One region of the Kitasatospora sp. NPDC086791 genome, then DNA from elsewhere that is predicted to be linked to it. Evidence: riboswitches for the same ligand, from Rfam matches in the RefSeq annotation. Region 1 holds a riboswitch; the other holds the start of a gene.
What was found. Region 1 has a riboswitch for cyclic di-AMP ahead of AB0Q99_RS15980 (M23 family metallopeptidase). Riboswitches for the same ligand answer to the same signal wherever they lie in the genome.
Positions count from the first base shown of each region.

Region 1 (4,550 bases):
GCTGCTGCTCATGTCCCGGCCCCCGGCCCCTCGTTCTGACGGTCGTTCGCGTTCGCTGACGTCGTCCAGTCTGGTCGGAGCGCGGCTCGGGGGGCATCCGGAGGCCTGGCGGATCGGGGGTGGGGTTATCCCCCGCCCCCGGGCGGCCGGTGCCGGGGGCACGGGTCAGCCGGTCGGGCCCGGCCACTCGTCGACGAGCAGCCCGTAGAGGTACGCGTCCGACCAGACGCCGTCCTTGAGCCGGGCGTGCCGTACCCGCCCCTCCCACTGGAACCCGAGCCTGGTGAGCACCTTGACGGAGGCCGTGTTGGCCACCTCGACCCGAGCCGCCAGCCGGTGCAGGTCCAGGGTGCGGAAGGCGAACTCGCAGAGCAGGCCGACGATCTCGCCCGCGTAGCCGCGGCCCCAGGACTCGCGGCCGAGGACGTAGCCGAGCTGGGCGGCGCGGTGCTTCCCGAGGGTCAGCGAGGCGTGCCCGATCGGCGTCGCGTCCCGCGGGTCCGCCGCGTCGGCGAGCCTGGTGACGGCGAGCCGGTAGGTGTCCCGCTCCTCGGCCATCGCCTCCTCCAGGTAGAGCTCGATCTGGTCGGCGCAGGACTCGCGGTCGCACGGCTCGAAGGGCAGGTGACGGGTGACCTCCGGGTCGCCGAACAGCGCGTGCAGCGCGTCCACGTCGCCGTCGGTGTGGTGGTACTCGCGGATGGCCAGCCGGGGGCCGACGAGTCGTACGGGGACCATGGCTGCCGACCCTACCCGCCCCCGGCGACTACCGTTCGGACTATGAACGACGAAGACCTGCGGCTCGCCCCGCGCACCAGGGCCGCCGACCTGCTCGCCTGGGCGGCCGAGCAGGGCCGCACGCCGGTGGCCGAGGAGCCGCTGCGCGCGGTGCTGGCGCTGCTGGAGCTGGGCGGGAGCAGGATGCACGACGGCTGGCCCGAACTGACCTCCGCCGCGGTGGAGCACCTGCTGTACGAGCGGCTCCACCTGTACGTCCAACCCGGACCCGAGGAGGACCCGCTCGCGTACGGCGACGCCGTCCGGCTGCTGATCGACCACCAGCGGGCGGCCCGGCGGCTCAACGCCAAGCGCCAGGAACGGCTGCACGCGGAGGCCGAGTGGCAGGGCGAGGTCGCGGCCGGGCTGCTGCGCCGCGCCGACCTGGTGACCTGGCCCCGGCTGTACGCGCTGCTGCTGCACGCGTACGGGGTGGACGTCGCGGACGAGGCGGCCGTGCGGGACTGGCTGGCCGGCTTCGGCGAGCTCGCCGAGGAGGAGCGGCTGGCCGCGTACGAGGCGCTGGCGTCGACCGGCTGGCTGGACGAACCGGACGAGCAGGGCTGGGGACCGGGCCGGGTGCTGTCGGTCGGCATGGCCACGGACGGCGCGCGGCGGCTGCTGGAGCAGGGCCTGATGCGGCGCAGCTACCGCAACCTGGCCGAGCTGACCGCGCTCGGGCGGCCGATGCCGGACGAACTGACCGGGGACTTCGGGCGGTTCGAGGAGGCGGCGGTCGACGCGGCGCTCGACCTGTTCGGGGCATGGACGGTGCCGGGGCTGCCGCGACTGCTGGTGGAGGACTTCCCGGTGCTGGCGCCGGAGCCGGGCCAGGAGGAGATCGACGCGTACCTGGCGCAGGTGCCCGCGGAGGAGTGACGCGCGGGGCGCGACGTACGAGGAGCAGTGCGGCGCGATGAGTACGGCGCGCCGAGCCCTGTGGAGGAGCCCCCGGCCGCGCGGCCGGGGGCTTCCGGGTGTCCGCTACGGGTTGAGGCCGCGCTGCTGGAGCCAGGGCTCCGGGTCGACCGGGGCGCCGCCGCCGGGGCGGACCTCCAGGTGCAGGTGCGGGCCGGTGACGTTGCCGGTCGCACCGACCTTGCCGATCTGCTGGCCGGAGGTGACCTTGCCGGAGCCCTTGATGATCGAGGAGAGGTGGCAGTACCAGATCTCGGTGCCGTCGGGCAGCGTCTCGACGATCCGGTAGCCGTACGAACCGGACCAGCCCGCCGAGGTGATGGTGCCCTGGCCGAGCGCGTACACCGCGGTGCCGGTGTCGGCGGCGAAGTCCAGGCCGGTGTGCAGGTTGGCCCAGTAGCGGGCGCTCTGGCCGTAGTGGGCGGAGAGCCGGTAGTCCTTCACCGGGAGGGTGAGGGCGGCGGCCCGCTCGGTCTCCGCCTCGTCGGCGGCGCGCTTGGCCTCGGCCTCCTTGGCGGCGGCCTTGGCCTCGGCGTCCTGCGCGGCCTGCACGCGGGCGCTCTCCTCGGCGGCGGTGCGCTGGCTGTCGGCCTGCTGCTGGATGCGGGCGGCGAGCGCGAGGCCGGGGTCGGCGGAGAGGGCGACCGGGGTCTCGTCCGGGGCCTCGACGGCGGGGGCGGCGGCCGGGGTGGCCGAGGCGAAGCCGGTGGCGCCCAGGGTCGCGGCGACCGCGGTGACGCCGAGCAGCGGGGAGGCGCCGCGGGTCTGACGCGGCATCCGGTGCCGGTTGGTCTCGGCCTCGGAGCCGAAGGACTCGGGACCGAAAGCCTCGGGACCGTCCGCACCGGGGTGGTCGAGGAGCTGGGTACCGGCTGCGGGGCCGGCCGGGTGTGCCGGGGTGTGCGTCGACGCCACGGAGGCGCGCTCCTTTCCTTCCTTCGCGCCTACCGGGTTAGCTGACGGGTTCGGAGCAGGAAGGTCTCCTACGGCCGGGCCTGGGCCCCGCCGATTCACCCCAAGGAACGTGGTTCCCCGGCTCCCTGACCTGCCCGGAGGCCGGCCGGCGGGATTAGGCGACGGCGCACGGTGCCGTCTGGGTACGGCGTTGACAACCGCGCTGCGTTATCAAACGTTAATCCTAGGACGCTCCGATTCCAAGCCATCCGTCCGGTACGGCTGTGGAGCGGGTGATCGGACGTCAACGAACGACCCCCCGCACAAGCAGAGCACCCATCTGAGTACTCCTACTCATGTGCGACCCGACCGGGCGGCCGCATCCTGACGCCATGAGCGCACCGACGCAGAACCGCACCACCGCCGCGTACCACATCCAGGCCGTCCTCTCCTTCGCCGTGTCGGGCACCGCCCTCGCCGCCGGGATCGCCTACCTGCCGGTCGGCGGGTGGACGCGGGCCTTCCTCGGGGTCGGCCTCCTCTACACCGTCACCTCCGCGTTCACCCTGGCGAAGGTGATCCGGGACCGGCACGAGTCGAACGAGATCGTCAGCCGGGTCGACCAGGCCCGGCTGGAGAAGCTGCTCAGCGAGCACGACCCGTTCCGGGTCGAGGGGGCCTGAGGCGAGCCGCCCCCCGCCCTCCTCGCGTCGAGCGCCGCCCGCTTGACGGCTAAGGCTATTAGCATTAGCTTTATGGCTATCGGCAGCACGTCGATGCCCGCAGCGGCGGACCGAGGAGGCCCCCATGAACGCCACCGCCACCCCCGACACCCGGTACCTGACCCTCCCCGGCGGGCGGATCGCCTTCGACGACACCCGGCAGGGCGACGGCACCCCCGTCGTCCTGCTCCCCGGCATGCTCGACAGCCGGGCCACGTACCGGCACCTGCGCCCGCTGCTCGTCGCCGCCGGCCACCGGGTCATCACCATGGACCTGCGGGGCTTCGGCGAGTCCTCCATCGCCTGGGACGACTACGGCCCGGCCGCCCTCGCCCACGACCTCCTCGCCCTGCTCGACCACCTCGGCATCGAGCGCGCCGTCCTCGCCGGGAACTCCTACACCGGCGCCACCGTCGTCAAGGCCGCCGGGGACGCGCCGGAGCGGGTCGCCGGCATCGTCCTGATCGACGCCTTCGTCGAGAACCCGCAGCCGGGCGCCCTGATGCGCGGCGTGCTCCGCCTGATGAGCGTGGCGCTCGTCCACTGGCCCGCCTCCTGGGGCTTCTACCTGCGCCGGATGGCCTTCCCCGGCGCCAAGCCCGCCGATTTCGACCCGTACGTGGACGGGCTGGTCGCCGCCCTGCGCACCCCGGGCCGCAAGACCGCCACCCGCGGCTACGTCCGCGGGGACTCCTCCCCGGCCGGCTGGACGGCCGCGGTGCGGTGCCCGGCGCTCGTGATCATGGGCAGCAAGGACCCCGACTTCCCCAAGCCCGAGCTGGTCGCCGACCGGCAGGTCGCGGCACTCGGCGCGCGGAAGGCGATGATCGAAGGGTCCGGGCACTACCCGATGGCCGACAACCCGCAGGCCACCGCGGCCGCCCTGCTGCCCTTCCTCGCCGAACTCGCCGAACTCGCCTGACTCGCCTGACTCCCCGCCCGACTCCCCGCCCGACTTCCGTACGGAGAACCCGAAGCCATGCCGCGCATAGGACTGACCCCCGGCCAGGTCGTCGACCACGCCCTCGCCCTCATCGACGAACAGGGCGCGGAAGCACTGACCCTGGCCGCGGTCGCGGCGCGGGCCGGGGTCGCCACCCCCTCGCTGTACAAGCACGTCAGCGGCGGCCTCGCCGAACTGCGGCGGATGATCGCCGTCCGGGTGACCGAGGAACTGGCCGACCGCCTCGCGGACGCCGCGGTCGGCCGCAGCGGGGACGACGCCGTCGCCGCCCTGCT
Region 1 is NZ_JBFBOC010000009.1:229,438-233,987, reverse strand. Features, by position in the region: gene AB0Q99_RS15995 (sensor domain-containing protein) at 1-12, opposite strand, end outside; gene AB0Q99_RS15990 (GNAT family protein) at 166-738, opposite strand; gene AB0Q99_RS15985 (hypothetical protein) at 781-1,656, shown strand; gene AB0Q99_RS15980 (M23 family metallopeptidase) at 1,762-2,610, opposite strand; cyclic di-AMP (ydaO/yuaA leader) riboswitch at 2,623-2,781, opposite strand; gene AB0Q99_RS15975 (YiaA/YiaB family inner membrane protein) at 2,982-3,272, shown strand; gene AB0Q99_RS15970 (alpha/beta hydrolase) at 3,397-4,233, shown strand; gene AB0Q99_RS15965 (TetR-like C-terminal domain-containing protein) at 4,291-4,550, shown strand, end outside.

Region 2 (4,550 bases), on a different contig from region 1:
GTGTGGAAGGCGGAGTCGACCGCGGCCGGCACCCGGTAGGCGTCGCCGCTCAGCCCGGCCAGCGCCGGGAGGGCGGCCACCGCGAGCAGACCGGCCGCGCGGGCGGCGGCGTTGTTGACCCCGCTCGCGATGCCCGCGTGGCGGACCTCGACGGCGGCCAGCACGGTGGCCGTCAGCGGGGCGACCAGCAGGGTCATCCCGCAGCCCATCACCGTGACGGCGGGCAGCACGTCCGTCCAGTACGAGGAGTCCGGGCCGATGCGCAGCATCAGCAGCACCCCGGCGGCGCACACCAGCGGGCCGACGGTGAGCGGGATCCGCGGGCCGATCCGCTTCCCGAGACGCCCCGCGCGCGCCGACAGCGCCAGCATCAGCACCGTGATCGGCACCAGTGCGAAGCCGGAGAGCAGCGGCGAGAACCCGGCGACGATCTGCAGCTGCACCACCAGGAGGAAGAAGACGCCGCTGAACGCCGCGTACACGCAGAGGGTGACCAGGTTCACGGAGGTGAACAGCCGGGAGGAGAACAGGCCGAGCGGCAGCATCGGTTCGGGCGTGCGGCGTTCGACGGCCACGAAGGCGGCGCCGAGCAGCACGCCGATCACCCCGGTCGCCCAGACCGTGGCGGACACGCCCTCGCCGGCGGCGGTCAGGGCGTAGGTGATCGCGCCGAGGGCGAGCGCGGCGAGCACCGCGCCGAGCACGTCGAAGCGGCCGGAGGCGCTCTCGTCCCGGCTCTCCGGTACGGACCGGGTGGCGACCGCGATCACGGCCGCGGCGAGCGGCAGGTTCAGCAGGAAGATCCAGCGCCAGCCGGGGCCGTCGACCAGCCAGCCGCCGAGGAAGGGGCCGACCGCGGCCGACACCCCGCCGAGGCCGGACCACAGGCCGACCGCCGCCGAACGGTCGTCAGGGTGGAAGACCGCCTGGAGCATGGCGAGTGAGCCGGGAGTGAGCAGCGCCCCGCCGATGCCCTGGACGGCGCGGGCGGCGATCAGCACCTGGATGGTCGGCGCGACGGCGCAGGCCGCGGAGGCGACGGCGAACCAGACCACGCCGATCAGGAAGACCCGGCGCCTGCCGTACCGGTCGCCGAGCGCGCCGCCGAGCAGGATCAGGCCCGCCAGGGTGAGTAGATAGGAGTTCAGCGTCCATTGCAGGGACGCCAGGGAGGCGCCGAGGTCGGCGCCGATCCGGGGCAGGGCGACGTTCACCACGGTGCCGTCGAGCATCGCCATGCTGGAGCCGAGCACCGTCGCCAGTAGTACCCAGCGACCCTGCGCGGTGCTCAGGCGCAGGGTGCCGGCCTCGGAGGTGGCCACGGCCCGATCCTGCGCCCCGCGGGGCGCACGTGACAAGGGTCACCGGCGGGTGTGTCGGTGGCGGGCGCTGCGTGAGCGGGCGACCGCGTGGCGTGGCCGACTTCGGCGCAGGGTCGTGGATCAGTGGCGCGGGGTGAATGGATTGTGTACACACCGTGCCGTGGTCCATTCGGAGGGTCACCGGACTTCCGGGGGTCGTTGCGGGTTCAAGAGATCGACATTGCTTCACCTGAACGGATGGGTTTTAGTTCAGCGACCGCCCGGCCAGTCCGGACGGATCCACCGGGTGGAACGCCAAGTCCTGCCGCTGCCCGGTGGTTCGAACTGAACTCTGTACGGCAGGAGCGGGGGACCCACAGGTAAGTCGCCGGACCGGAGTTCGCGCCTCAGGGCGCGGGCGTCCAGGACCGGCTTGGGGTGAAGCCGCGCATGCGGCCGGGCAACTCCAGCCCGAACCCGACAGCTCACCTCGCAGGCGTCGGAGAGGAAACTTCCATGCCTGCTCAGGCTCGTCGTATCGCCCTGCCCCGCGCCGCCCGCATCGGCATCGCCACCGCCGTCACCGGTGTCTCCTTCGCCCTTCCGCTCGTGACCGCGATGAGCGCCCAGGCGCACACCGCTCCGGCCGCCCCGGCCGCGCCCGCCGCGGCTGCTGCCGCCGTCACCGCCGGTACCGCTGGTGCCGCTGACGCCAAGCCGGCCGCGCAGGCCGCTCCGGCCGCCGCGGCCGCCACGTCCGAGAGCTACCGCGTCGTCAGCGGTGACACCCTGTCCAAGATCGCCGTCGCCAAGCACGTCGAGGGCGGCTGGCACGCGTTGTACGAGCAGAACCGCTCGGTCGTCGGCGCCAACCCGAACCTGATCTTCCCGGGCCAGCACCTCACCTTCGCCGGCCACGCCGCGGCGCCGGCCGCGGACACTGCCCCGGCTGCCCCGGCTGCCCCGGCTGCCCCGGCCAAGCCGGCCGCTCCGGCTGTCGCCGCCAAGCCGCAGGCCCAGGTCAAGACCGTGGCCGCCAAGCCGGCCGCCCCGGTGCAGACCCAGGTTCAGACCGCCGCTCCGGCTTCGGCCGTGACCGCCGCTCCGGTCGCCGCCACCTCCGGCTTCGTCGCGCCGCTGGCCAACCCGAAGCTCGGCACCGCCTACGGCGTGGCCGGCTCGATGTGGGCCTCCGGCCACCACACCGGCCAGGACTTCGTGGCCTCCACCGGCACCCCGCTGCGCGCCGTCGCCAACGGTGTCGTGGTCAAGGCCGGCAACGGCGGTGCCTACGGCAACGAGGTCGAGATCAAGCTCGCCGACGGTCACTACGCCGAGTACGCGCACCTCTCCGTGATCGGTGTGAAGATCGGTCAGACCGTCACCGTCGGCCAGCAGATCGGCCTCTCCGGCGCCACCGGCAACGTGACCGGCCCGCACCTGCACTTCGAGATCCGCACCGGCTCGGAGTACGGCTCGGACATCGACCCGGTCGCCTACCTGCGCGCGCACGGCGTCGCGCTCTGACCCTCCGGGGATCAGGTCCAGGGTTTCAGGAACCACCGCTGCCGCGGAGCGAATCGATCCTCCGGGATGGTCATGTCGGGTGACCGCTCGACCGGGTGATCGCCGTGCAGTGGACATGGGCGCGGGACACGCCCAGGCCGGCCCGGCTCGCGGGAATCACCTCCCTCGCGAGCCGGGCCGGCCGCTGCCGTTTCCGGGGAGCGGGGCGGTGGGGTGGCGGGGGTGGTGGAGGTGGTGGGGTGTGTCGGGTCAGCCGCGGTGGGCCGGCAGGCCGTAGTGGGCGGCGGTCAACAGGTCGTGCATCCGGTGCCCGAAGTCCTCGGTGTCGCCGGCCGGTTCGGGGAAGACCAGGCGGACGTCGCGGTGGCCGTCGGGGTGGTCCAGGCGCAGCACCAGGCCGTGGCGGTCCAGGGCGAGCGGACGGACGTCCGGGTTCCGGGCGAGCAGCGGCGGGTCGAGGAGGCGGGTGAGGGCCTCGACCGCGTCGGCGTGGTCGTCGGCGAAGTGGGTGAGCATCGCGGCCTCGTGGCGGGCCATCGGGTCGGGGGTGGCGCGGGCGAGGTCCTCGGCGGTGACCGCGCCGGTGCCGTACGGGGTGGCGAGGACGGCGTGGGCGACGTCGACGCGCAGGTGGACGCTGAGGCCGTCGTCGGCGAGGTGGGCCAGGTGCAGTCGGCCGGCCAGGGTGAGCCGGGCGCGGACGCGGTCCCGAACGGCGACCGGGGAGACGTCGGTGACGTCGAGGACGACGGCGAGGCCCTCGGTGGCGTGGGCGGCGGCCACGGTGAGCGGGGCGTCCAGCGGGGCGCGCATCCGCAGGCGGGAGCCGTGGACGGAGACCGGGGTGTCCAGGTCGTGGTGTTCGCCCAGGGCGCGGACGGCGAGCGAGGAGGTCGTGCTGAGCAGGCTCCGGATCCGTTCGGCGGTGCTGGGCTCGGGGACCTCGGTGTCGCCGGTGGGCAGGCTCATGGGCGGACCTCCAGTTGGTTAGGTGAGCCTAACCTAATGTTCGTGCGAGGGTTCGGCAAGCGGGCGTCGGGACGTGCCGGAGGGCCCGGACGCGGGTCCGGGCCCTCCGGGGTGGCGGATGTGGGTGGCGTCAGGCGACGACGGCCTGGGCGTCGATCTCGACCAGCATCGGCTCCTGCGGGAGCTCGGCGAAGATGGTGGTGCGGCAGGGCTTCACGCCGCCGGGCTCGATGTTCTCCTCGATGAACTCGGCGTAGACCTCGTTCATCAGCGGGAAATCGGCCCGCTTGGTGAGGTAGACGCGGAACATCACCACGTCCTCGACGGTGGCGCCGCCGGCCTCGATGATGGCCTTGACGTTCTCCAGGGTGCGCCGGGTCTGCGCCTTCACGTCGCCGTGGTGGAGGTACTCGCCGGTCGCCGGGTCCTGCGGGCCCTGGCCGGAGACCTGCAGGATCGGGCCCTTGCGGACGCCCTGGGAGAACATCCAGGCCGGGGCCGGGGCGCCGTCGGTGCGGATCTCGACCTTCGCGCCGATCGGGGGGTGCTCGGAGGACATGGGGCTCCTTGGGGCTCGTGACAGTTCGTAATGGTTCGTAGGGGTTCGCGACGAATCGTGACGGTTCGTCAGCGGTGGTCGGGGCGGCCGCAGTCGGCCGAGACGGCGCGGGCGGTGGCGAGCAGCTGCGGGAGGAGGTCCAGCACCTGCTCGTACGGGAGGACGACGTCCGGAACGGAGATGGAGGCGGCGGC
Region 2 is NZ_JBFBOC010000014.1:116,090-120,639, reverse strand. Features, by position in the region: gene AB0Q99_RS20500 (MFS transporter) at 1-1,322, opposite strand, end outside; cyclic di-AMP (ydaO/yuaA leader) riboswitch at 1,635-1,815, shown strand; gene AB0Q99_RS20495 (LysM peptidoglycan-binding domain-containing M23 family metallopeptidase) at 1,818-2,828, shown strand; gene AB0Q99_RS20490 (DUF2470 domain-containing protein) at 3,078-3,797, opposite strand; gene AB0Q99_RS20485 (RidA family protein) at 3,928-4,356, opposite strand; gene AB0Q99_RS20480 (IclR family transcriptional regulator) at 4,425-4,550, opposite strand, start outside.
Region 2: it holds a riboswitch for cyclic di-AMP, as region 1 does, so the genes downstream of both, AB0Q99_RS20495 (LysM peptidoglycan-binding domain-containing M23 family metallopeptidase) here and AB0Q99_RS15980 (M23 family metallopeptidase) in region 1, are expected to answer to the same signal.